One region of the Azospirillum sp. TSH20 genome, then DNA from elsewhere that is predicted to be linked to it. Evidence: predicted binding sites of a transcription regulator. Region 1 holds the regulator's gene; each other region holds the start of a gene.
The links. Region 1 encodes LexA, which represses DNA repair genes until DNA is damaged. Its sites were predicted from a motif close to ATGTTCTANTTTGGTTC; they were not measured.

Region 1 (7,635 bases):
TTGGAACAGGGCCGGAACGGCCCCGCGTTGGAACAGGGCCGGAACGGTCCAGACGGCCCGGGCGAAGTTGGCCGGGCGAAGGTGGAAGGCGGAAGGCGCATGCTGCTGCTCATCGATAACTACGACAGCTTTACCTACAACCTCGTCCATTACCTGGGCGAGCTTGGCGCCGACGTGCAGGTCCGCCGCAACGACGCCCTGACGGTGCAGGAGGCGATGGCATTGCGCCCCGACGGCATCGTGCTGTCCCCGGGCCCCTGCGATCCCGACCGCGCCGGCATCTGCCTGCCCCTGATCGACGCCGCCGCGAAGGCCCGCCTGCCGCTGTTGGGCGTCTGCCTGGGCCACCAGTCCATCGGTCAATCCTTCGGCGGCCGGGTGATCCGCGCGCCGGTGCCGATGCACGGCAAGGTCGACAACATCCTACACCAGGGCCGCGGCGTGCTGGCCGGCCTGCCCAGCCCGTTCCGCGCCACGCGTTACCACTCGCTGATCGTCGAGCGCGAGACGCTGCCCGCCTGCCTGGAGGTGACCGGCGAGACAGCCGACGGCCTCATCATGGCGCTGGCGCACCGCGAGCTGCCGATCCACGGCGTGCAGTTCCATCCCGAGAGCATCGAGAGCGAGCACGGCCACAAGATCCTGCAGAATTTCCTGGACCTGACCCGTCCCCGCCCGGAGAACGCGACCCTGGAGACCGCAGCATGAGCGGCGACCTCACTGATATGAAGGCCATCCTGGGCAAGGTCGCCACCGGCGCCGCCCTGACCGAGGCCGAGGCCGGCTTCGCCTTCGACATCATCATGTCGGGCAACGCCACCCCGTCGCAGATGGGCGGCTTCCTGATGGCGCTGCGCGTCCGCGGCGAGACGGTGGACGAGATCACCGGCGCCGCCCGCGTCATGCGCGCCAAGGCGATCCCGGTGGAGGCGCCTCCCGGCACCATCGACACCTGCGGCACTGGCGGCGACGGGGCCGGCACCTACAACATCTCCACCGCCGCGGCGCTGGTGGTGTCGTCCTGCGGCGTGCCGGTCGCCAAGCACGGCAACCGCGCCATCTCCTCCAAATCCGGTGCGGCCGACGTGCTGGGTTCGCTGGGCGTCAACCTCGACTGCGACTTCGCGCTGGTGCGCAAGGCGCTGTGGGATGCCCACATCGCCTTCCTGATGGCGCCGCGCCACCATATCGCCATGCGCAACGTCGGCCCCACGCGGGTCGAGCTCGGCACCCGCACCGTCTTCAACCTGCTGGGTCCGCTCGCCAACCCGGCGACGGCCAAGCGCCAAGTCCTCGGCGTCTTCTCCAAGCAATGGGTGGAGCCGCTGGCCCAGGTACTGAAGCGGCTGGGGTCCGAAGCGGCATGGATCGTCCATGGCTCCGACGGGCTGGACGAGATCACCACCACCGGCCCCACCACCGTCGCCCAGTTGAAGGACGGCGAGGTGACGGTGTTCGAGGTGACGCCGGAGGATGCCGGTCTGCCCCGCGCCCGCATCGAGGACCTGAAGGGTGGCGACGCCCAGGTCAACGCCGAGGCGATCCACGCCCTGTTCGACGGGGTGCACAGCCCCTACCGCGACATCGTGCTGCTGAACGCTGCCGCCGCCCTGCATGTGGCCGGCAAGGCCGCGACGCTGAAGGAGGGTGTGGCGATGGCCGCCGACGCCATCGACAGCGGTGGCGCCCGCGACCGCCTTCGCCGGCTGGTCGCCATCACCAACGAGGCGGTGGCCTGATGAGCGACGTTCTGACCCGCATCAACGACGACAAGCGCGCGCTGGTCGCCTCCCGCAAGGCCGCCCGCCCGCTGTCGGAGGTCGAGGCCGCCGCCAAGGCCGCCAACGAGACCAACCCGCCGCGCGGCTTCATCCGGGCGCTCGGCGCCGCGGTGGAGGCCGGCCGCTACGGGCTGATCGCCGAGATCAAGAAGGCCAGCCCGTCCAAGGGCCTGATCCGCGCCGACTTCGACCCGCCGACGCTGGCCCGCGCCTATCGCGAGGGCGGGGCGACCTGCCTGTCGGTATTGACCGACGAGCCCTATTTCCAGGGAAAGGACGAGTATCTGGTGGCCGCCCGCGCCGCGGTCGATCTGCCGGTTCTGCGCAAGGACTTCATGGTCGATCCCTATCAGATCGTGGAGGCCCGCGCGCTGGGCGCCGACTGCATCCTCATCATCATGGCCTCGCTGTCCGACGCCCAGGCGGCGGAGATCGAGGATGCCGCGATCGGCCAGGGTCTGGACGTGCTGGTCGAGGTGCATGACCGCGCCGAACTGGACCGTGCGCTGCTGCTGAAGACGCCGCTGCTCGGCGTCAACAACCGCAATCTCAAGACGCTCGCCGTCGACATCGCGACGACGGAGGAACTGGCGGCCAATGTCCCGGCCGACCGCATGCTGGTTGCGGAAAGCGGGCTCTACACCCCCGCCGATCTGGCCCGGATGGCGAAGGTCGGGGCGCGCTGCTTCCTGGTCGGCGAATCGCTGATGCGGCAGGCCGACGTGACCGCCGCCACCCGCGCCCTACTGTCTCCGGTGTGACGCGATGCCCGACATCGCCATCGCCGCGGAAAGCCCGCGTCAGGATGCGGTGATCGCCCTGGTCGCCGCGCTCGATCGCTATCTGCTGGACCTCTATCCGGCGGACACCTGCCATCTGCTGGACATCGACTCCCTGGAGGCGCCGGACGTTCGCTTCTTCGTCGCCCGCAAAGACGGCGTTCCGGTCGGCTGCGCCGCACTCCGCGTCGATCCGACCGGTTACGGCGAGGTGAAGCGCATGTATGTCGATCCCGCCGCCCGCGGCCACCGCATCGGCGACCGACTGCTCACCCGGCTGGAGGAACAGGCGCGGGACGAGGGGCTGACCGCCCTGCTGCTCGAATCCGGCATCCACCAGCACGAGGCGCTGGCGCTCTACCGCAAGGCCGGGTTCGCCGACCGCGGCCCATATGCCTGCTATGAAGACAACGGCGTCAGCGTCTTCATGGAAAAACCGCTTCTGGAGACCGTCCGATGACCGGCTTCACCCATTTCGACGCCGAGGGCAAGGCGGTGATGGTCGACGTCTCCGACAAGGCGGAGACCGAACGCACCGCCACCGCCGCCGCCACCGTGCTGATGCAGTCGGAGACCCTGGCGCTCATCATGCAGGGCGGAGTGAAGAAGGGCGACGTTCTGTCGGTCGCCCGGCTGGCCGGCATCATGGGGGCCAAGCGCACGCCGGACCTGATCCCGCTGTGCCACCCGCTGATGCTGACCTCGGTCAAGGTCGACCTTTCCTGCGATCCCGCCCGCAACGCCGTGGACGTGACCGCCACCTGCAAGCTGAAGGGCCAGACCGGCGTGGAGATGGAGGCGCTGACCGCCGTCACCGTCGCGGCGCTGACCGTTTACGACATGTGCAAGGCGGTGGACCGCGGCATGACCATCACCGACGTCCGCCTGCTGCACAAGGCCGGCGGCAAGAGCGGCGAATGGGGTGCGTCCACCACCGCCGTCCCATCCGCAGGAGCATAATCTGATGATCTCCGTCGCCGAGGCGCGCGCCCGCATCCTGTCGGCATTCGCCCCTCTGCCGGCGGAGACCGTCGCCCTGCCCGATGCGCTGGGCCGCGTGCTCGCCGAGCCGGTGATCGCCCGGCTGACGCAGCCGCCCTTCCACGCCGCCGCGATGGACGGCTGGGCGGTGCGCGCCGCCGACATCGCCGCCGCGACCGCCGACTCGCCCGTCCCCCTGCGCCGCATCGGCGAATCCTCCGCCGGCCATGCGTTCGACGGCAGCGTCGGCCCTGGTGAGGCGGTGCGCATCTTCACCGGAGCGCCCCTGCCCGATGGCGCCGACGCCGTGGTGATGCAGGAGGATTGCAGCGCCGACGACGCCACCGTCCGGATCGGCCGCGCCGTGGTCGCCGGCCGCTTCATCCGCGAGGCGGGATTCGACTTCACCCTCGGTCAGGAGCTTCTGCCGAAGGGACGTCGCCTGACCGCCCGCGACATTGCGCTCGCTGCCGGCGGCAATGTGCCCTGGCTCTCGGTCCATCGCCGGCCGCGCATCGCAATCCTCGCCACCGGCGACGAGATCGCCCTGCCCGGCGATCCGCTGGGGCCGAGCCAGATCGTCAGCACCAACGCGCTTGGCCTCTGCGCCCTCGTCACCGCCCAGGGCGGCCTCGCCCACAATCTGGGAATTGCCAAGGATACGCCGGAGAGTGTGGCGGCCTTGGCGAAGGGGGCCGCAGGGTGCGATCTGCTGGTCACCACCGGCGGGGCCGCCCATGGCGAATACGATCTCGTGCGCGACGTGCTGGCCGAACGCGGCGTGGCGCTGGAGGTGCAGACCGTGGCGATGCGGCCGGGCAAGGCGCTGATGTTCGGCCGCGCCGGATCGGTGCCGCTGCTGGGTCTCCCCGGCAACCCGGTGTCCACCGGCGTCACCGGCGTGCTGTTCCTGCGCCCGATTCTGCGTCTGCTGCAGGGCCTGCCGCCCGAGGACGACCGCCTGCCGCTGCGCGCCCGCCTGACCACCGCGCTGAAGGCCAACGACCGGCGCGAGGAGTATCTCCGTGCGACGCTCGCCGCCGGCCCCGACGGCGTCCTGACCGTCACCCCCTTCGCCCGGCAGGACAGCGCCATCACCACTCTCTATGCCCAGGCCGATTGCCTGATCCTCCGCCCGCCCAACGCCGATCCGGAACCGGCCGGCGCCATGGTGACCGTGCTCCCCCTGACCGATGGAGCGCTCAGCATCTAGGACTTGGAACACCCCCCGAACGACGGATGGAACAGTTGAACAGCATCCCGAAAACTGTTTCACACTGTTCGAAATGTTCCGTTCAAGTTCTAAAAGAAGCCGCCGGGGGGCTTGACGCGCGGCAGGAACCAAACTAGAACATGGAGCAACGTTTAGTTTTTGTTCCATCTTCAGTCTGGCGACGGCCGGGAGGCATCCATGCTCACGCGCAAGCAGCACGAATTGCTGCTGTTCATCCACGAACGGCTCGGCCAGGGCGGTGTCTCGCCGTCGTTCGACGAGATGAAGGACGCCCTGGGGCTGAAGTCCAAGTCGGGCATCCATCGCCTCATCACCGGACTTGAGGAACGCGGCTTCATCCGCCGCCTGCCCCACCGCGCCCGCGCGCTCGAGGTTCTCCGCCTGCCGGAAGGCCTGGACGCCGCCCGCAGCCGCAGCGCGGCGCCCAAGCCGAAGTTCCAGCCCAACGTCATCAAGGGCGATTTCGCCTTTGCCGGCCGCGACACCACGCCTCCCGCCACGATGCCCGCCGCCAACGAGACCGTTCAGCTCCCGCTCTACGGCCGTATCGCCGCGGGCACGCCGATCGAGGCCCTGCGCGACAACAGTGCCTTCGTCGATGTTCCGGCCTCCATGCTGACCGGCGGAGACCATTACGCCCTGGAGGTTTCCGGCGATTCGATGATCGAGGCCGGCATCCTCGACCACGACACCATCATCATTCAGCGTTGCGACGCGGCGGAGAACGGCACCATCGTCGTCGCGCTGGTCGATGAAGGCGAGGTGACGCTGAAGCGTTTGCGCCGCAAGGGCAACACGGTGGCCCTGGAGCCCGCCAACGCCGCCTACGAAACCCGCATCTTCGGCGCCGACCGCGTCCGCGTACAGGGCAAGCTGGTCGGTCTCGTCCGCAAGTACTGACCTGCGGTCGGGGCTCTCCCGCACGAAGCTCAATTCCCTCTCCCGCCCAGCTCTCGCACAAAGCTTCGCTTTGTGCTGACGCGGCAGGCGGACCGAAGGTCCGCTGAGAGCGGGGGAGGGCTAGGGAGGGGGTCTAACTCCGACGGGCCTTCATCTCCCCCCGGTCCAGGGCCGATCCCCCCTAAGCCCTCGCACCGTCTCCACCCGGATGCCCTCCTCCGTCACCGTCAGCGTATGCGCTCCCTCATGCCGCAGCGCCCATCGGTCGACCACCAAACCGGCCCGGCACCCGCGCGCCACCGCCGCCGTCACCACCGCGTCCGCCGATCCGCAATCCTCGTCCAGTGCATCGGGCAGCCGCGGCAATGCCACCGTCTTCCCCCGCACCCGGTACAGACACCCCAGCGCATCGCAACTCAGCGACCGCCCGCCTTCGCTCCATCCGCCCGCCGCCGGCCAGGGCTCCGCCGCTGCCCGCTCCCCGTCGCGCTCCCTCCAGGTCTCGGTCAGCCGCCCGCCGCCCTTGCCCGAGCCACTGAGCCGCCCGTCCGGCAGCCTCACCGCCACCACCGTCCCGTCCCCCGCCACCAGCACGTCCGGCCGTTCCACCAGCATCGGCGAGGCCAACCCCGCCAGGATCGGCAGCATCCCCAGCCAGCGCCACCGCCGCGTCCATACGCACAGCCAGAGCCCGCCCACCACCAGCGCCGCGAATCCCTCCACCGGCATCGCCGGCACCGTCAGCGAAGCCCAGGGCAACCGACCGAAGAACTCCGCGGTCCAGATCACCGCCCGATCGCCCCAATTCATGGCAATCAGCGCCGGCGCCTCCAACCCGAGGGGCAGCAGCGCGTAGGCGATCAGGCTCCACGGCATGACCCAGAAGGACGTGATGGGAATCGCGATCAGGTTCGACAGCACGCCATAAAAGGCAATCTGCTGAAAATGGAAGAGCGAGAAGGGCAAGGTCGCCAGCGTCGCCACCACGCTGGTCAGCAGGATCCCGCCGACATAGAACAGCCCGCGCACCAACCATCCCGCGTCGCGCCGCCACTCCGCCAGCCTGACACTGCCACGCTCGAACGCCGCGATCAGCGCCACCACCGCCGCGAAAGACATCTGGAAGCTCGGCCCCAGCATCCCCTCCGGGTCCATGGCGATGGTGACCAGCCCGGCGAAGGCGACCAGCCGCATGCTCAGCGGATGGCGGTCCAGCATGATCGCCCCCATCACCATGCCGGTCATCAGCACCGACCGCACCGTCGGCAACGGCGCTCCGACCAGCAGCGTGTAGGCGAGCGCCGACAGGATCCCGAACAGCGCCGCGATCTTCTTGATCGGCCATCGCAGAGCGATATAGGGCACCGCCGCCAGCAGCGCCCGCACCACATAGAACAGGATGCCCGCCGCGATGCCGACATGCAGGCCGGAAATCGACAGAAGATGCGCCAGCCCGCTGTTGCGGAAATCATCCAGCGTCGCTTCGGGAATGCCGAACTCCTCGCCATTCAGCAGCGCGGTGGTGACGCTCGCCTCCACCGGGTCGCCGATCGCCGCCGCGACGCGCTCCGCGATGGCTCCCCGCGCCCGTTCGAAGGCGATGGCAACCGTGCTCCATCCCGTCACCGGCGGCGCCTCCACCTGCTCCACCGCCCCTGTGGCAAAGCCGGTCCCACCCAGACCCATGAACCAGGCCCGCCGCTGGAAGTCGAAGGCACCGGGTTCCGCCGGCGCCTGCGGCGGCAACAGCGTCGCCCGCAGCCGAACCACCGATCCCGGAGCGGGCGCGGGGTTGCGGTCGGACAGGCGGATTCTCAACGCGGCCGGCGTCTGCTCCGGTGCCAGTCTGCTGACCGTCACCTCCCGCATGGTGATGCGCACAGCACCCGGTCGCCGCTCCACGGCCATCACCCGCCCGGTGACGGTGGCGCCCGCGATGCTTCGGGTCAGGACCGGCGCC
Region 2 (7,635 bases), on a different contig from region 1:
GTCGGGCGTCAGCTGGGCGTAGAGGTCGGTCAGCGCCGGGCGGACGGTCTGGATCTGCTGCAGGTGGGCCTGCATCATCTGCTCGGCCCGCTCCAGGCGCTGGGGCAGGGCGGCAGGCCGCGGGGCGTCCTTGAACTTGACGCACAGATCCTGCGTCGGCTTCAGGCTGGAACGGGCGGCGTCGGCGAACTTGGTCCAGGCGGCGCGCTGCTGATCGGTGATGTTCAGCTTCTTCTCCGCATAGGCCAGCTTGCCGGCCAGACGGGCTTCCTGGTCCTCGCACATGCGGGCGAAGTGGCGGTCGGGTCCGCCGGCGCCCGGCCCCATGCCAGGACCGCCGGGCTGCGGACCACCCTGGGCGAAGACCGGAACGGCCACGCCGAGACCGGCGACCAGCAGGGCGGAGGTCAGAAGGGCGCGTTTCATGGTGTCGACTCCTCAGTGTTTGGTGCTCTCTAAACCCCGGATGGAGGGGGCTTATTCCGTTGGGACGTTGCCGGCTGGATCGCCGCCGCTGTCCCGATGACCAGACAATGGGCGCCGAACGTTGCGGTCGAATGTCCGCAAACCGGTCATTTGGTAACAGAGTGTAACCGCCGGCCGTCCCGTAACCGGGCGTTACACATTTCCCCTTCACCCCCGACGCGCCTCGCCCGATCATGGAGCCATGGACCGCACGCCCCACCTCCTCGTCGTCGACGACGACCGCGAAATCCGCTCCCTCGTCGCCCAGTTCCTGACCAAGCACGGCTATCGTGTCACCGGGGTCAGGGACGGGGCGGAGATGATGCGCACGCTCGACGGCGCCCGCGTCGACCTGATCGTCCTCGACCTGATGCTGCCGGGGGAGGACGGGCTGTCGCTCTGCCGCCGGCTGCGCGCCACGCCGCAGACGGCGCAGACCCCCGTCATCATGCTGACCGCCATGGGGGAGGAGACCGACCGCATCGTCGGGCTGGAGATGGGCGCCGATGACTACCTGGCGAAGCCCTTCAGCCCGCGCGAGCTGCTGGCCCGCATCAAGGCGGTGCTGCGCCGCGTCTCCGCCCCGCCGGTGGCGGGCGCCCCGGCGGCGGCCGGCACGGTGCTGCGCTTCGAAGGCTGGTCGCTCGACCTGACCAAGCGGGAACTGCGCTCGCCCGACGGGGTGCTGGTCCAGCTGTCGGCCGGCGAGTATGACCTGCTGGTCGCCTTCGTCGAGCATCCGCAGCGGGTGCTGACCCGCGACCAGCTTCTCGATCTGGCGCGCGGGCGGTCGGCGGTTCCCTTCGACCGCTCCATCGACGTGCAGGTCAGCCGGCTGCGCCGCAAGATCGAACCCGACCCGGCCGAACCGACGCTGATCAAGACGGTGCGCGGCGGCGGCTATCTCTTCACCCCGACCGTCGGCAGCGGCGGACTGGCATCGTGACCACCCGGCCGGAAGAGATGACGGCGAAATCCAGGCTGGCCCGCCGCCGCAGCCTGCGCCGCCTGCGTCTGGGCTTCCCCGACAGCCTTGCCGCACGTATCGCCCTGACGGTGGTGCTGGCGCTGCTGCTGACCCAGGCGATCAGCGCGCTGGTCTATTTGACCGACCGCAGCGAGGGGCCGCCGATCCACGGTCCCAACGTGCTGATCCAGCGCATCACCGCCATCGTCCAGCTGGTGGAAAGCACGCCGCCGCCGGGCCGCGAGCGGGTGGTGCGCGCCATCGACGATCCGGTCCTGCGCGTCGAATGGCGCCCCGACCGCCCGCCGCCGCTGGCGCCCGACGCCATTTCCAGCGGCCGGTTCGACGGGCTGAAGCGCCGGCTGCGCGAGTCGCTCGACACCGCCGACCGCAACATCCTGGTCGAGGTCCAGCGCCCGCCCCGTGACGACCACCAGCATCCTCCCTTCATGGGCGGCGACGAGCCGCGGCGCTGGGGGCCGCATGTCCGGCTGTCGGTGCGGCTCGGCGACGGGTCGTGGCTCAGCTTCACCGGCGGCGATCCGCTGGCCGGTCCCTTCGGCATCGTGCGTTTCCTGTTGTGGATGGGCGCGATCGCCGCGGTGATCCTGCTGGTGTCGCTGCTGGCCGCCCGCCGGGTGACGGCGCCGCTGGCCAATTTCGCCGCCGCCGCCGAACGGCTCAGCGTCGACGGGCAGGCCGATCCGTTGACCGAGGAAGGCCCGCGCGAGCTGCGCGCCGCCACCCGCGCCTTCAACCGGATGCAGGCGCGGCTTGCCCGCTTCGTCGCCGACCGCACCCAGATGCTGGCGGCGATCAGCCACGACCTGCGCACGCCGATCACCCGCCTGCGCCTGCGCGCCGAGCTGGTGGACGATCCGGAGATGCAGCGCCGGATGCTGGCCGACCTGGACGAGATGGAGGCGATGATCTCCGCCACGCTGGCCTTCGCCCGCGACGACGCCCAGCGCGAGCCGCGCGGCCGCTTCGACCTTGCCGACCTGCTGCAGAGCCTGTGCGACGACCGCGTCGACGCCGGCCACCGCGCCCTCTACGACGGCCCGGCCCATGTGGTGGCGGAAGGCCGCCCGGTGGCGCTGCGCCGGGCGCTGGCCAACCTGATGGACAACGCCATCAAGTATGGCGGCGGCTTCATCGTCCGGCTGGAGACCGGCGCCGACGGCACCAATGCCGCCAATGCCCTGATCCACATCGACGACGACGGCCCCGGCATCCCGGAGGCGGAGTTCGAGAAGGTCTTCGCCCCCTTCTACCGGCTGGAACGCTCCCGTTCCCGCGACACCGGCGGCGTCGGCCTGGGCCTGTCCACCGCCCGCAGCATCATCCGCGGCCACGGCGGCGACGTGACCCTGGCGAACCGCGGCGAGGGCGGTCTGCGGGCGACGGTGACGCTGCCGCTCTGACCTTCTGATTGCCGCAAAGAAAAAGGGCCGCCCCACCGGGACGGCCCTTCTTTTTCAACCCTACGACCGCTTAGTAGCGGTAGTGGTCCGGCTTGTACGGGCCGGCGGTCGGCACGCTGATGTAGGCAGCCTGCTTGTCGGTCAGGGTGGTCAGCTTGGCGCCGATCTTTTCCAGATGCAGGCGGGCGACCTTCTCGTCCAGGTGCTTGGGCAGGACGTAGACCTTGTTCTCGTAGTTGGCGGCATTGGTCCACAGCTCGATCTGGGCCAGCACCTGGTTGGTGAAGCTGGCGCTCATCACGAAGCTGGGGTGGCCGGTGGCGCAGCCCAGATTGACCAGACGGCCCTGGGCGAGGACGATCAGGCGCTTGCCGTCGGGGAACACCACCTCGTCGACCTGCGGCTTGACCTCTTCCCAGACCAGATTGCGCAGGGCGTCGATCTGGATCTCGCTGTCGAAGTGGCCGATGTTGCAGACGATGGCGCGGTCCTTCATGGCCCGCATGTGGTCGATCGTGATGACGTCGACGTTGCCGGTCGCGGTGACGAAGATGTCGCCCTGCGGAGCGGCATCCTCCATCGTCACGACCTGATAGCCTTCCATGGCGGCCTGCAGCGCGTTGATCGGGTCGATCTCCGTCACCAGGACGCGGGCGCCCTGCGAGCGCAGCGAGGCGGCCGAGCCCTTGCCGACGTCGCCATAGCCGGCGACCACGGCGACCTTGCCGGCGACCATCACGTCGGTGGCGCGCTTGATGCCGTCGACCAGCGACTCGCGGCAGCCATAGAGGTTGTCGAACTTCGACTTGGTGACGCTGTCGTTCACGTTGATGGCCGGAACCTTCAGCGTGCCCTTCTTCATCATCTCATAGAGACGATGGACGCCGGTGGTGGTCTCTTCCGACAGGCCGCGGACGTCGTTCAGCATCTCCGGATACTTGTCGTGCATGATCTGGGTGACGTCGCCGCCATCGTCCAGGATCATGTTCGGGGTCCAGCCGTCCGGACCGCGCAGGGTCTGCTCGATGCACCACCAGAACTCCTCCTCCGTCTCGCCCTTCCAGGCGAAGACCGGGATGCCGGCGGCGGCGATGGCGGCGGCGGCCTGGTCCTGGGTCGAGAAGATGTTGCAGGAGGACCAGCGCACGGTGGCGCCGAGCGCGGTCAGCGTCTCGATCAGCACGGCGGTCTGGATGGTCATGTGCAGGCAGCCGACGATGCGGGCACCGGCCAGCGGCTTGGAGTCGCCGAATTCGGACCGCAGGGCCATCAGGCCCGGCATCTCGGTCTCGGCGATGGTGATCTCCTTGCGGCCCCAGTTCGCGAGGCTGATGTCCTTGACCTTGTAGTCCGTGAATTCGGCGGCCATGAGGGATGACTCCTGGTGGGCAGTGATGATTGGGGCAGCGATGATTGGCGCCGGCCGGATCGAATCCCCGGCCTTGCCGCTGTAATTTGCCAAGGGTGTATCAGCGGCATCGGAACCATGCAAGCATAAAGATATCTTTATGTTTGTTGGGTAGGGTGATGGAAAGACCGGTGATCGAAAGACCGGCCACATCCCTTTATGTTCGCTTTACGTTCCCATCTGCCGCGGCTAAGCTGCGGGCATGGACGAGATACGGCGATCCCCGATCAAGGGCCGCGGCGCGGTCAGCAACGCCACCGGGCGGTTCGAGCGCGAGACCCGCGTCCTGACCGACGACGGCTGGACCGGCTATGCCGAGGGTGGGAACGAGGCGCTGTCCGATCCCGTCCGCACCATTGTTGCCCCGGCGTCGGCCAAGTCGATCATCACCAGCAACCAGTCGCCCGACATCCCCTTCGACCGGTCGGTGAACCCGTACCAAGGGTGCGAGCACGCCTGCATCTACTGCTTCGCCCGGCCGACCCATGCCTATCTCGGCCTGTCGCCCGGATTGGATTTCGAGACCAAGCTGTTCGCCAAGCGCAACGCGGCGGAACTGCTGGCGAAGGAGTTGCGGGCGAAATCCTATGACTGCCGGCCGCTGGCGCTGGGGGCCAACACCGATCCCTACCAGCCGATCGAGCGGACGGAGGGCATCACCCGGCGGGTGCTGGAGGTCTGCCGCGACTTCAAGCAGCCGGTCAGCATCATCACCAAATCGGCGCTGGTGCTGCGCGACCTCGACATCCTGGCGCCGATGGCGGCGGAAGGGCTGGCGTCGGTCGCGCTCTCCGTCACCACGCTGGACCGCGACCTCGCCCGCGTGATGGAGCCGCGGGCCAGCACGCCGCCGCGCCGGCTGGAGGCGATCCGCAGCTTGACGCAGGCCGGCGTGCCGGTGGCGGTGCTCGCCAGCCCGATGATCCCCGCCCTGAACGACCATGAGCTGGAGGCGATCCTGGAGGCGGCGGCCGGGGCCGGGGCGAGCGCCGCAAGCTATATCCTGCTGCGCCTGCCGCTGGAGATCGCCGGGCTGTTCGAGGAATGGCTGCGCGTCCACGCCCCCAACCGCGCCGACCGCGTGCTGAGCCTGATGCGGCAGAGCCGCGACGGCGCGCTCTACCGCTCCGGATTCGGCACGCGGATGAAGGGCACCGGCCCTTACGCCGAACTGCTGCGCCATCGCTTCAAGCTGGCCTGCCGCAAGCATGGGCTGGGCGATCGGAGCTGGCAGCTCGACTGCAGCCGCTTCCGGGTGCCGCCGGCCGTGGGGGATCAGCTGTCGCTTCTGTGAGGGGCGGGAGTTGGAACAGCGTGGAACAGGGGGCCGGGTGGTGTTTCATCCGCCGCCTACCGGCGCCGGGAGAAGGGACCGGCGGCGCGGCGGCTCACCGGGCCGGGGTTGAGGTTGGGATAGGGTTCATGCTCGTTGACGGTCCAGGGGAAGACGCCCTTCGGACCCTCCGCTTCCGCCCGGGCCAGGATGGCGGCGATCATGGCCGGATCGGGCGGCGTGCGCTCGCGCAACGCACCGGGGACATCGTCGTCGAGTTCGGGCACGGTGACGGCGGGCGGGTCTTCGGGACGGGGCGATTGCAGGCCGGGCGGTTGCGTTTTGGTGTCCGGGAGATCTCTCGGAGTATCGAGACCGGCGAAGAGGCCGAGGCGTTCGGCCAGCCAACGGACGGTGGAGGGGTCGCCGGCCGAAACCAGCCGTTCGATCTGTTCGGCCACCAGGACGCGGAGCGAGGACAGGCGCAGTTCGGCTTCGCGGTTCAGGGCTTCACGCTCCCACCAGACGCGGATGCGGAAATCCTTGGAGCCGTAATAGGCCCGCCACAGGGTGGTGCGGCTGCAGCCCATGGCGCGGGATACCTGGAGAAAGCTGTTGCCGCGCGCCAGCATGCCGGCGGCCATGATCCATTGTTCCTCGTGGAACTGCGATCCCGGGACCAGCGAGCCTTCGGATGGCACCGGCGGCTCCTCCGCCCAGCAGGGGAAACGGTCGTCTTTCAGCGTGCGGGAATCGACGGGCATGGGGCGGCTCCGCGGAAGGGTGGGTCCTGCGGAGAGCTTATGGGAATTTTTTCCGGTATTGGAGATTTTATGCAAAGACCGCTGGTGGCCGGGGAGGTCGCGGCGTCCGGGGCAACATTTCCACGGATGTCACGGATTAAGACACGGATGACACGGATTTTTTGGTCTTGTGGACGCTCCGGCTTCGACCGGAAGCCATGGCTTCGGAACGCCACATCCGTGACATCCGTGTCTTAATCCGTGACATCCGTGTCGATCTTGCCCGCCATCTCCGCGGCTTCCCGCCCGGACGAGGTGTCGTCAGGATCGGCGGATCGTCTTGCCCCAGGGCGGCAGCGGGGCGGCGGGCTTCTGCCCGGAGGACGACAGCGCCGACAGCGGCAGGCGGCCGGTCGCCAGCATCGCCATCACCAGGGCCGGATGGGCCGGACCTGCGTTGGTGGTGTCGTGGTCGGTCTGCCCGGTCTCGGCCGGTTCGTCGTTCAGCGCCTCGTTGATGCGGGCGAAGGCTTCGATGTCTTTGATGTGCAGCATGGTCCGTGCCCCTCGGCTTCGACATTTGTGCGTCGCAGCAAAAACGAAGGTAACAGCTCTGCCCTCGAATGGTCTCACGTGCGGCGCTTTGACGCGGCCCATTTTCTAACGGACCGGCTCGCGAACGGCCAGCATAAGCCCGAAGCCGATGACGAAGAAAGTCAGAACCGTCGCCATGCCGGCGCGCTGGCTGTCGAAGGCCTGGGTCGCCAGCCCGAACAGCAGCGGCCCGAAGAAGCCGACGAAGCGGCCGGTCAGGCCGTAGAGCCCGAACATCTCGCCCGACATGCCGGGCGGGGCCAGCCGCGCCATCATCGACCGCCCGGCCGCCTGCGCCGGCCCGAAAAACAGTCCCAGCCCCAGCGCGAAGACCCAGAACCACAATCGGTCGGTCGCCAGCAGCAGCGGCAGGCCGCACGACCCCATGCCGGCCAGGGCGATCAGGATCACCGGCTTGGCACCCAGCCAGTCGTCCATCCAGGCGAAGCCGATGGCCCCCGCCCCGGCCACCACGTTGAGCGCGATGGCGAAGACGAGGATTTCCTCGAAGCTCATGCCGAAGCTGCCGGCGGCGAAGATGCCGCCGAACATGGTGATGGTGTTGATGCCGTCGCGGTAGAAGGCGCTGGCGACCAGGAAGCGCGCCACCTCGCGGTAGCGCCGGACCTGACGCAGCGTGGCGACCAGCGTCGCCACCCCCTCGCGCGCCGCCCGGATCAGGCCGTGGCCGGTGGACGGCTCGTCGGGCACCCAGAGGAAATAGGGCAGCGCGAACAGCCCGTACCAGGCGGCGGCCAGCA
Region 3 (7,635 bases), on a different contig from region 1:
GGCCACGGTCACGCTGTCGGCGGCTTTGCGCAGATTGCCGGCCTTGCCGCCGGTGATGATGCGCATGCCCTGCTTCTCGAAGGCTTTCCGCGCCATTGCGGAGATTTCCTCATCCTCCACCGGAAGGATGCGGTCCATCACCTCGACCACTGTAACTTTGGCGCCCAAGGCATTGTAGAAGCTGGCGAATTCGATGCCGATGGCACCGGACCCGATCACCAGCAGCGACTTCGGCATGCTGTCCGGGGTCATCGCCTTGCGATAGGTCCAGACCAGCTTGCCGTCATCCTCCAGCCCCGGCAGCGTGCGGGCGCGCGCACCGGTGGCGATGATGATGTGCTTGGCGCCGAAGGTGCCGACCGGGGCCTCGCCCTTGGTCACCGCCACCTGCCCCTTGCCGAGCAGCTTGGCGGAGCCTTCAATCACCGCGACCTTGTTCTTCTTCAGCAGGTGCTTGACGCCGCCGTTCAGCTGCCCGGCGACCTTGCGCGACCGGGCGACGACCTTGTCGAGGTCGAAGGACGGGTTCTGGATGACCAGACCATAGTCGGCGGCATGCTTGGCGAGATGCAGCACCTCGGCCGAGCGCAGCAGCGCCTTGGTCGGGATGCAGCCCCAGTTCAGGCAGATGCCGCCCAGGTTTTCACGCTCGATGACCGCGGTGTGCAGGCCAAGCTGCGCGGCGCGGATCGCCGCCACGTAACCGCCCGGCCCGCCGCCGATGACGATGACGTCGTAATTCATGTCGGCCAAGGGTGTTCTCCCCATTCAGGAGCGAGGCGCATCCTCGCGGCCGGCGGCAAAGATGCCTTCCTCGACCCGGCACGCCTCGTCGATGATCGTCTGGTACAGGGTGGCCATGAAGTCCGGATCCAGGCCGTACGCCAGCCCCGCCTCGGCCGCCCGCTTTTTCACCGCTTCGACGCGGTCGGGCAGCACGGCCGGCAGGTTCTCCGCCATCTTCACCGCTGCGACGCGGTGGACGACGGACAGGCGCTTGCCCAGCAACGCGACGAGTTCGTCGTCGATGGCGTCGATCTCGGCGCGGAGCGGGGCAAGGCTTTTCGACATGGAACCGGATCCTCAAACCATCAGAGCAGCATCGAGAGCGGATCCTCGAGCAGCTTCTTCACCGCCGCAAGGAATTCCGCACCGACGGCGCCATCGGCGACGCGGTGGTCGAAGGTGCCGGTCAGGCTCATCACCGTGGCGATGGCCAGCGCGCCGTCCTTCACCACCGGGCGCTGCTCGCTGGCGCCGACCGCCAGGATGCAGGCCTGCGGCGGGTTGATGATCGCCTGGAACTGCTTGATCCCCATCATGCCCAGGTTGGAGATGGAGATCGTGCCGCCCTGATACTCTTCCGGCTTCAGCGCGTTGTCGCGCGCCTTCTTGGCCAGCGCCTTCATCTCGTTGGAGATGTCGGCCAGACCCTTGGTCTCCGCCTTCTTGACGATCGGGGTGATCAGCCCGGTCGGAGTGGCGACGGCCACCGACACGTCGGCGTGGCTGTATTGCAGCATCGCCTCGTCGGTCCAGGACGCGTTGATCGCCGGGACCTTCTTCAGCGCCAGCGCCACGGCACGGATGATGAAGTCGTTCACCGACAGCTTGTAGGCGTCGGACCGGCCGTTCAGTTCGGCACGGACCTTCATCAGCGCGTCGATCTCGACATCCACCGTCAGGAAATAGTCGGGGACGGTGCGCTTCACCTCGCCCAGACGCTTGGCGATGGTCTTGCGCATGCCGCTGTTCGGCACGGCGGTGTAGGCCATGCCCAGCTTGTCGGCGAGCGACTTGGCATCCACACCCTCGGCCTTCGCCGGTGCCGGAGCAGCGGCGGGAGCAGGAGCGGCCGCGGCCGGTGCCGGGGCAGCCGCCGGAGCGGCAGCGGCCTTGGCCGGACCGGCGGCCTTGGCGGCCTCCACGTCGGCCTTGACGATGCGGCCGTGCGGGCCGGTGCCCTTGACCGACTTCAGGTCGACGCCGGCCTGTTCGGCGATGCGGCGCGCCAGCGGGCTGGCGAACACGCGCTCACCGGCAGCAGCCGGAGCGGCAGCGGCCGGAGCCGGAGCAGCGGCGGCCGCCGGGGCGGCCGACGGCGCCGGTGCAGCGGCCGGAGCGGCGGCTGCCGCCGGAGCCGCAGCAGCCGGGGCCGGAGCGGAGCCGGCCGAAGCCAGCGCGCTCTCGTCCTCACCCTCTTCCAGCAGGATGGCGATCGGGGTGTTCACCGCGACGCCCTGGCTGCCGGCCGGGATCAGGATCTTGCCGATGCGGCCTTCATCGACCGCTTCGACTTCCATGGTGGCCTTGTCGGTTTCGATCTCGGCGAGCACGTCGCCGGACTTCACCGTGTCGCCTTCCTTCTTCAGCCACTTGGCGAGGTTGCCCTCGGTCATCGTGGGCGAGAGGGCGGGCATCAGAATCTGAACGGTCATCCTATCAGCCCTCCTCTCAACGATAGCAGGCTTGCTTGGCGGCCTTGACGATGTCGGCGACCTGCGGCAGCGCCAGCTTTTCCAGGTTGGCGGCGTAGGGCATCGGCACGTCCAGGCCGGCCACGCGGGCCACCGGCGCGTCCAGATAGTCGAATGCCTGCTCCATCATCAGCGCGCACATTTCCGAACCGATGCCGGCAAAGGGCCAGCCTTCCTCGACGGAGACGAGGCGGTTGGTCTTCTTGACGCTGTTGACGATGGTGGCGGTGTCCAGCGGACGGATTGTGCGCAGGTTGATGACCTCCGCGTCGATGCCTTCCTTCGCCAGTTCCTCGGCGGCGGCCAGGGCATGGCCGACCATGATCGAGAAGGCGGTGATCGTCACGTCCTTGCCCTGACGCTCGATCTTGGCCTTGCCGATCGGCAGGACGAACTCCTCGTCCTCCGGAACCTCGAAGCTCTGGCCGTAGAGAATCTCGTTCTCCAGGAAGACAACGGGGTTCGGATCGCGGATCGCCGCCTTCAGCAGACCCTTGGCGTCGGCCGCCGACCAGGGCGAGACCACCTTCAGGCCCGGGCAATGCGCGTACCACGAGGCATAGCACTGCGAATGCTGGGCGGCGACGCGGGCGGCGGCGCCGTTCGGGCCGCGGAAGACGATCGGACTGCCCATCTGGCCGCCGGACATGTACAGCGTCTTGGCGGCCGAGTTGATGATGTGGTCGATCGCCTGCATGGCGAAGTTGAAGGTCATGAACTCGACGATCGGCTTCAGCCCCTTGAAGGAGGCACCGACGCCCAGACCGGCGAAGCCGATCTCGGTGATGGGCGTGTCGATGACGCGACGCTCGCCGAATTCCTGCAGCAGGCCCTGGGTCACCTTGTAGGCGCCCTGGTACTGCGCGACCTCCTCGCCCATGACGAAGACCTTCTCGTCACGGCGCATTTCCTCGGCCATCGCGTCACGGAGCGCCTCGCGGACCGTCTTCTTCACCGTCTTGGCGAAGAACTTGTCCTCGTCCGAGTCAGGAGCCGAAACCGGAGCGGCCGGCACGGTCGGCGCCGGAGCCTGCACCGCCGACGGGGCGGCCTTGGTCTCTTCCGAAGCCGGGGCCGCGTTGGCCGGAGCGGCGGCGGCCGGGGCGTTGCCGCCCTTGGACAGCGCGCTCTCGTCCTCGCCCTCTTCCAGCAGGATGGCGATGGGGGTGTTCACCGCGACATTGTCGGTGCCTTCGGGCACCAGGATCTTGCCGACGCGGCCTTCATCGACCGCTTCGACTTCCATGGTGGCCTTGTCGGTCTCGATCTCGGCGAGCACGTCGCCGGACTTCACCGTGTCGCCTTCCTTCTTGACCCATTTCGCCAGCTTGCCCTCGGTCATGGTGGGCGACAGGGCCGGCATCAGCACTTCGATCGGCATTCCTCAACCTCCGGCGGCGCGGGGAAACCGGTTGCCGCTCCCTATATGGGGGCAACCCGTCCCTCTGGCGCCGCTCCTGCTTTTCGTTGACGTCAGGACCAGACGGTGGACGACGGTCAGCTCTCGACCAGGATGTCGGTCCACAGCTCCGACGGATCGGGCTCGGGGCTCTGCTGCGCGAACTCGGCCGATTCGGTCACGATCGCCTTCACAGCGCGATCGATCTCCTTCAGCTTGTCCTCGTCGGCATGGCCGCCGGCCAGCAGCTTCGACTTCAGCTGGTCGATGGGATCGGACTCCGACCGCATCTTCTCGACCTCCTCCTTCGTCCGGTACTTGGCCGGATCGGACATGGAGTGGCCGCGGTAGCGGTAGGTCTTCATCTCCAGGATGACCGGGCCGTTGCCTTCGCGGATGTAGTTCACCCACTGGTCGGCGGCGGCCTTCACCTCGAGCACGTCCATCCCGTTGACCTGATAGCCGGGGATGCCGTAGGCAGCGCCGCGCTGATGCAGTTCACCGGCCGAGGCACGCTCCTGCGAGGTGCCCATGGCGTACTTGTTGTTCTCGATGACGAACAGAACCGGCAGCTTCCAGAGCGCCGCCATGTTGAAGCTCTCGTACACCTGGCCCTGGTTGATGGCGCCGTCGCCGCAATAGACCGCGGACACGCCGCCGTCATTGAGGTACTTGTGCGCGAAGGCCAGACCGGTGCCGAGCGGAACCTGGCCGCCGACGATGCCGTGGCCGCCGTAGAAGTTCTTCTCGCGGCTGAACATGTGCATCGAGCCGCCCTTGCCCTTGGAGTAGCCCCCAATGCGGCCGGTCAGCTCGGCCATCACGCCCTTGGCTTCCATGCCGCAGGCCAGCATGTGGCCGTGGTCACGGTAGCTGGTGATGACGGTGTCGCCATCCTTCAGCGCCGCCTGCACGCCGACGACGACGGCTTCCTGGCCGATGTAAAGATGGCAGAAGCCGCCGATCAGGCCCATGCCGTACAGCTGGCCCGCCTTCTCTTCGAAGCGGCGGATCAGCAGCATCTCGCGATAGTAATGAAGAAGCTCTTCGGAAGAGACGGCTTGAGCGGGCGCGGTGTCGGTCTGCGCCTTGGTGGAACGGCGTCGGGACGCGGCCATGATTCCTCCCCAGGGTTCAAGCGGCAAAGGTCGTTGACAACACCTTTTGCCGCCGCGCGTTGCGGGCATGCGAGAGCCCGCACCGGAAGCGAATATGGCGCGCACACTACACGAGCTTCAGGGCTCGCGCAAACGTCTGTTTTTGCAGCGCTATTTCAGATTAACCGCGATTCGGTTAATCGGCTGATATCCCCTTACTTCTGCTGGCTCGCCCCTTCCGGATCGGCCAGTTTGGGAAGCTTGACGATGACGTCGCGGGGGTTAGCGAAATTCAGCATCAGCCGCGCCCGCTCCTCCAGCATGTCGCGGTCGAGACCGTCGCCGCGCAGCAGCTGGGCGCGCCGTTCCATGTCCTCCCGCTCGGTGTGGAGTTGGTTGAGGACCTCTTCGGCCTGGGCGATTTCCCCCTGGATCTGCTTCATCGCCACCAGCCCGCGGTCGCCATGGATCGCGTAGTAGGCGAAGTAGGCGACCACGCAAGCGCACAGCGCCGGCATGATTGCTTGGCGGAGCGCGCTTTTGGCGGCGCGGGCGAGCGTGTCGGTGAGGTCGGCGATCATCGTCATGGTGGCACGATGGAATCACAGCGGCTTTCCACCGGTCAAACGAAAAAGATGGAACAGCCAAGTCGCAAAAGCTTCGTGATCTTTGCGCAACCCAGTAATGGGTATCCGTCACGCCCAACCCACAAGTCGACAACATGTTCCCGTAAAGTTCTCGTCGGCAATCGGGCGTCCCATCGGGCTACGCTCCCGCTCATAGGTACAGCCATCCACCCGGCATAGAGCGAAGGTGCATGGAATGAAACCGGCGGTGGCGTGTTTGGACCCACACGGTGCCGTTGTGTCCGGGTCCGAGTCCATTGCGTCTTCGCACCTCCGGTCCCGCCGACGGCGCCGCCAACTGGCTGAGGAGCGATACCCCATGCGCAGCAAGTTTCTGATCGTGGCCCTGCCCGCCCTGCTTTTGGGTCTGGCGGCCTGCGACGACCAAAACGCCCAGAATTCCAACGCGTCGAACCAGAGCAGCCCGACCACCAGCAGCGGGTCGAGCAGCGGCTCCACCACCGTCCCGCCGCCCTCGACCGGCGTTCCGGTACAGGGCGGCACGTCGGGCAATTCGATGAACGAGACCAGCGGCGCCACCCGTACGGCGCCGGGTGGCTCGACGGCCGGCGGTTCGGCCGGCGGCGGCGCCAGCACCGGCGGCTCCCCCACCCCGTCGGGCAGCCAGTAAGGCAGGACGTGGTGGACGGTCACACGTCCACCACCCGCCTCCGCCGGTCCGATGCCTCGCCGCTGCTGTCCGGTTCGAAGGCGATGCCCTTGACCAGCGCCACCACCGGGCGGCCGGGCACCAGTTCCAGTTCACGCACGGCCGCCCGCGTGATGCGCGCGATCAGGAACGAGCCGCCCACCGCCAGCCGCACGTCGGCCGACGATGGGCCGGACTCCGCCACCTTCGCAACGGTTGCGGTCAGCGCGTTGCGCAGGCTGACGCCGCTCGGCTGCTGCAAGGCGATGATGACGTCGCGGGCATGGATGTGCAGCCGCACCGCCGCGCCGGGCGGGCGGTCGATCTGCGGCACCGTCAGGTGCCCGCCGTCGAAAGCCAGTACCGACAGCCCATCCTCCGGAACATGGCGCTCGACCGTCAGGTCCAGCACCGCACCGGCATCATGCGCACCGGTCACCGCCGACAGGTCGAGCCGGCCCATCACCGCGCCCACCGGTCCGGCCGCACGCACCCTGCCCTCCGCGATCAGCACCATCGTGGTGGCGAGCCGCACCACCTCGTCCAGCGCGTGGCTGACCAGGACGATGGGGATGTTCATCTCGTCGCGCAGCCGCTCGATATAGGGCATGATCTCCGCCTTGCGGGCGGCGTCGAGCGAGGCCATCGGCTCGTCCATCAGCAGCAGGCGCGGCTGTGCCAGCAGGGCGCGGCCGAAGGCAACCCGCTGTTTTTCACCACCGGATAGGCCACGCGGCCGGCGGTCCAGCAGATGGCCCAGCCCCAGCAACTCCACCACCGGCTCGAAGGCGATGCGCCGCTCCCCGGCAGGCACACGGCGCAGCCCGTACTCCAGGTTGCTGCGTACCGTCATGTGCGGGAACAGCCGCGATTCCTGGAAGACATAGCCGATGCGCCGCCTTTCCACCGGCACGTCGATGCGCCGTGCGCTGTCGAAGAACACGGTGTCGCCGATGCGGATATGCCCGGCGTCGGGCCGCCTCAGCCCGGCAATCGCATTGATGACCGACGTCTTGCCGGAACCGGAGCGGCCGAACAGCGCCGTCACCCCGCGCTCCTCCGCGGTGAAGGCGATGTCGAGCGTGAAGGCGCCCAGGGTCTGGCGGATGTGCAGGTCGAGCATGGTCAGACCTGCCCGATCAGGCGGCGAACCCGGTTCGCCAGAAACTCCGACAGCATCAGCGCCAGCAACGCCACGCCGAAGGAGATCGTCGCCAGCCGCGCCGCAACCGCGTCGCCGCCCGGTTCCTGCGTCGCGGCATAGATCGCCAGCGGCAGCGTCTGCGTCTTGCCGGGGATGTTGGAAACGAAGGTGATGACCGCCCCGAACTCGCCCATCGCGGCGGCGAAGGCGACGATGGCGCCGGACAGCAGGCCGGGCGCCATC

Region 2: a site for LexA is predicted at 4,424-4,440, ahead of TSH20_RS18175 (PA0069 family radical SAM protein). Genes of this name have one in related genera too.
Region 3: a site for LexA is predicted at 5,695-5,711, ahead of TSH20_RS14675 (septum formation initiator family protein). Genes of this name have one in related genera too.

The regions. Positions count from the first base shown of each region.
Region 1 is NZ_LGQU01000112.1:16,713-24,347, forward strand. Features, by position in the region: gene TSH20_RS27420 (aminodeoxychorismate/anthranilate synthase component II) at 100-708, shown strand; gene trpD (anthranilate phosphoribosyltransferase) at 705-1,739, shown strand; gene trpC (indole-3-glycerol phosphate synthase TrpC) at 1,739-2,542, shown strand; gene TSH20_RS27435 (GNAT family N-acetyltransferase) at 2,547-3,020, shown strand; gene moaC (cyclic pyranopterin monophosphate synthase MoaC) at 3,017-3,520, shown strand; gene glp (gephyrin-like molybdotransferase Glp) at 3,525-4,754, shown strand; gene lexA (transcriptional repressor LexA) at 4,953-5,675, shown strand; gene TSH20_RS36220 (ComEC/Rec2 family competence protein) at 5,826-7,635, opposite strand, start outside.
Region 2 is NZ_LGQU01000064.1:61,406-69,040, reverse strand. Features, by position in the region: gene TSH20_RS18195 (Spy/CpxP family protein refolding chaperone) at 1-426, opposite strand, end outside; gene TSH20_RS18190 (response regulator) at 668-1,411, shown strand; gene TSH20_RS18185 (ATP-binding protein) at 1,408-2,856, shown strand; gene ahcY (adenosylhomocysteinase) at 2,927-4,225, opposite strand; gene TSH20_RS18175 (PA0069 family radical SAM protein) at 4,467-5,558, shown strand; gene TSH20_RS18170 (hypothetical protein) at 5,615-6,301, opposite strand; gene TSH20_RS18165 (hypothetical protein) at 6,602-6,835, opposite strand; gene TSH20_RS18160 (MFS transporter) at 6,941-7,635, opposite strand, start outside.
Region 3 is NZ_LGQU01000050.1:41,838-49,472, reverse strand. Features, by position in the region: gene lpdA (dihydrolipoyl dehydrogenase) at 1-753, opposite strand, end outside; gene TSH20_RS14695 (chorismate mutase) at 769-1,071, opposite strand; gene TSH20_RS14690 (pyruvate dehydrogenase complex dihydrolipoamide acetyltransferase) at 1,092-2,438, opposite strand; gene TSH20_RS14685 (pyruvate dehydrogenase complex E1 component subunit beta) at 2,455-3,858, opposite strand; gene pdhA (pyruvate dehydrogenase (acetyl-transferring) E1 component subunit alpha) at 3,975-4,994, opposite strand; gene TSH20_RS14675 (septum formation initiator family protein) at 5,189-5,560, opposite strand; gene TSH20_RS34965 (hypothetical protein) at 5,919-6,230, shown strand; gene modC (molybdenum ABC transporter ATP-binding protein) at 6,250-7,371, opposite strand; gene modB (molybdate ABC transporter permease subunit) at 7,374-7,635, opposite strand, start outside.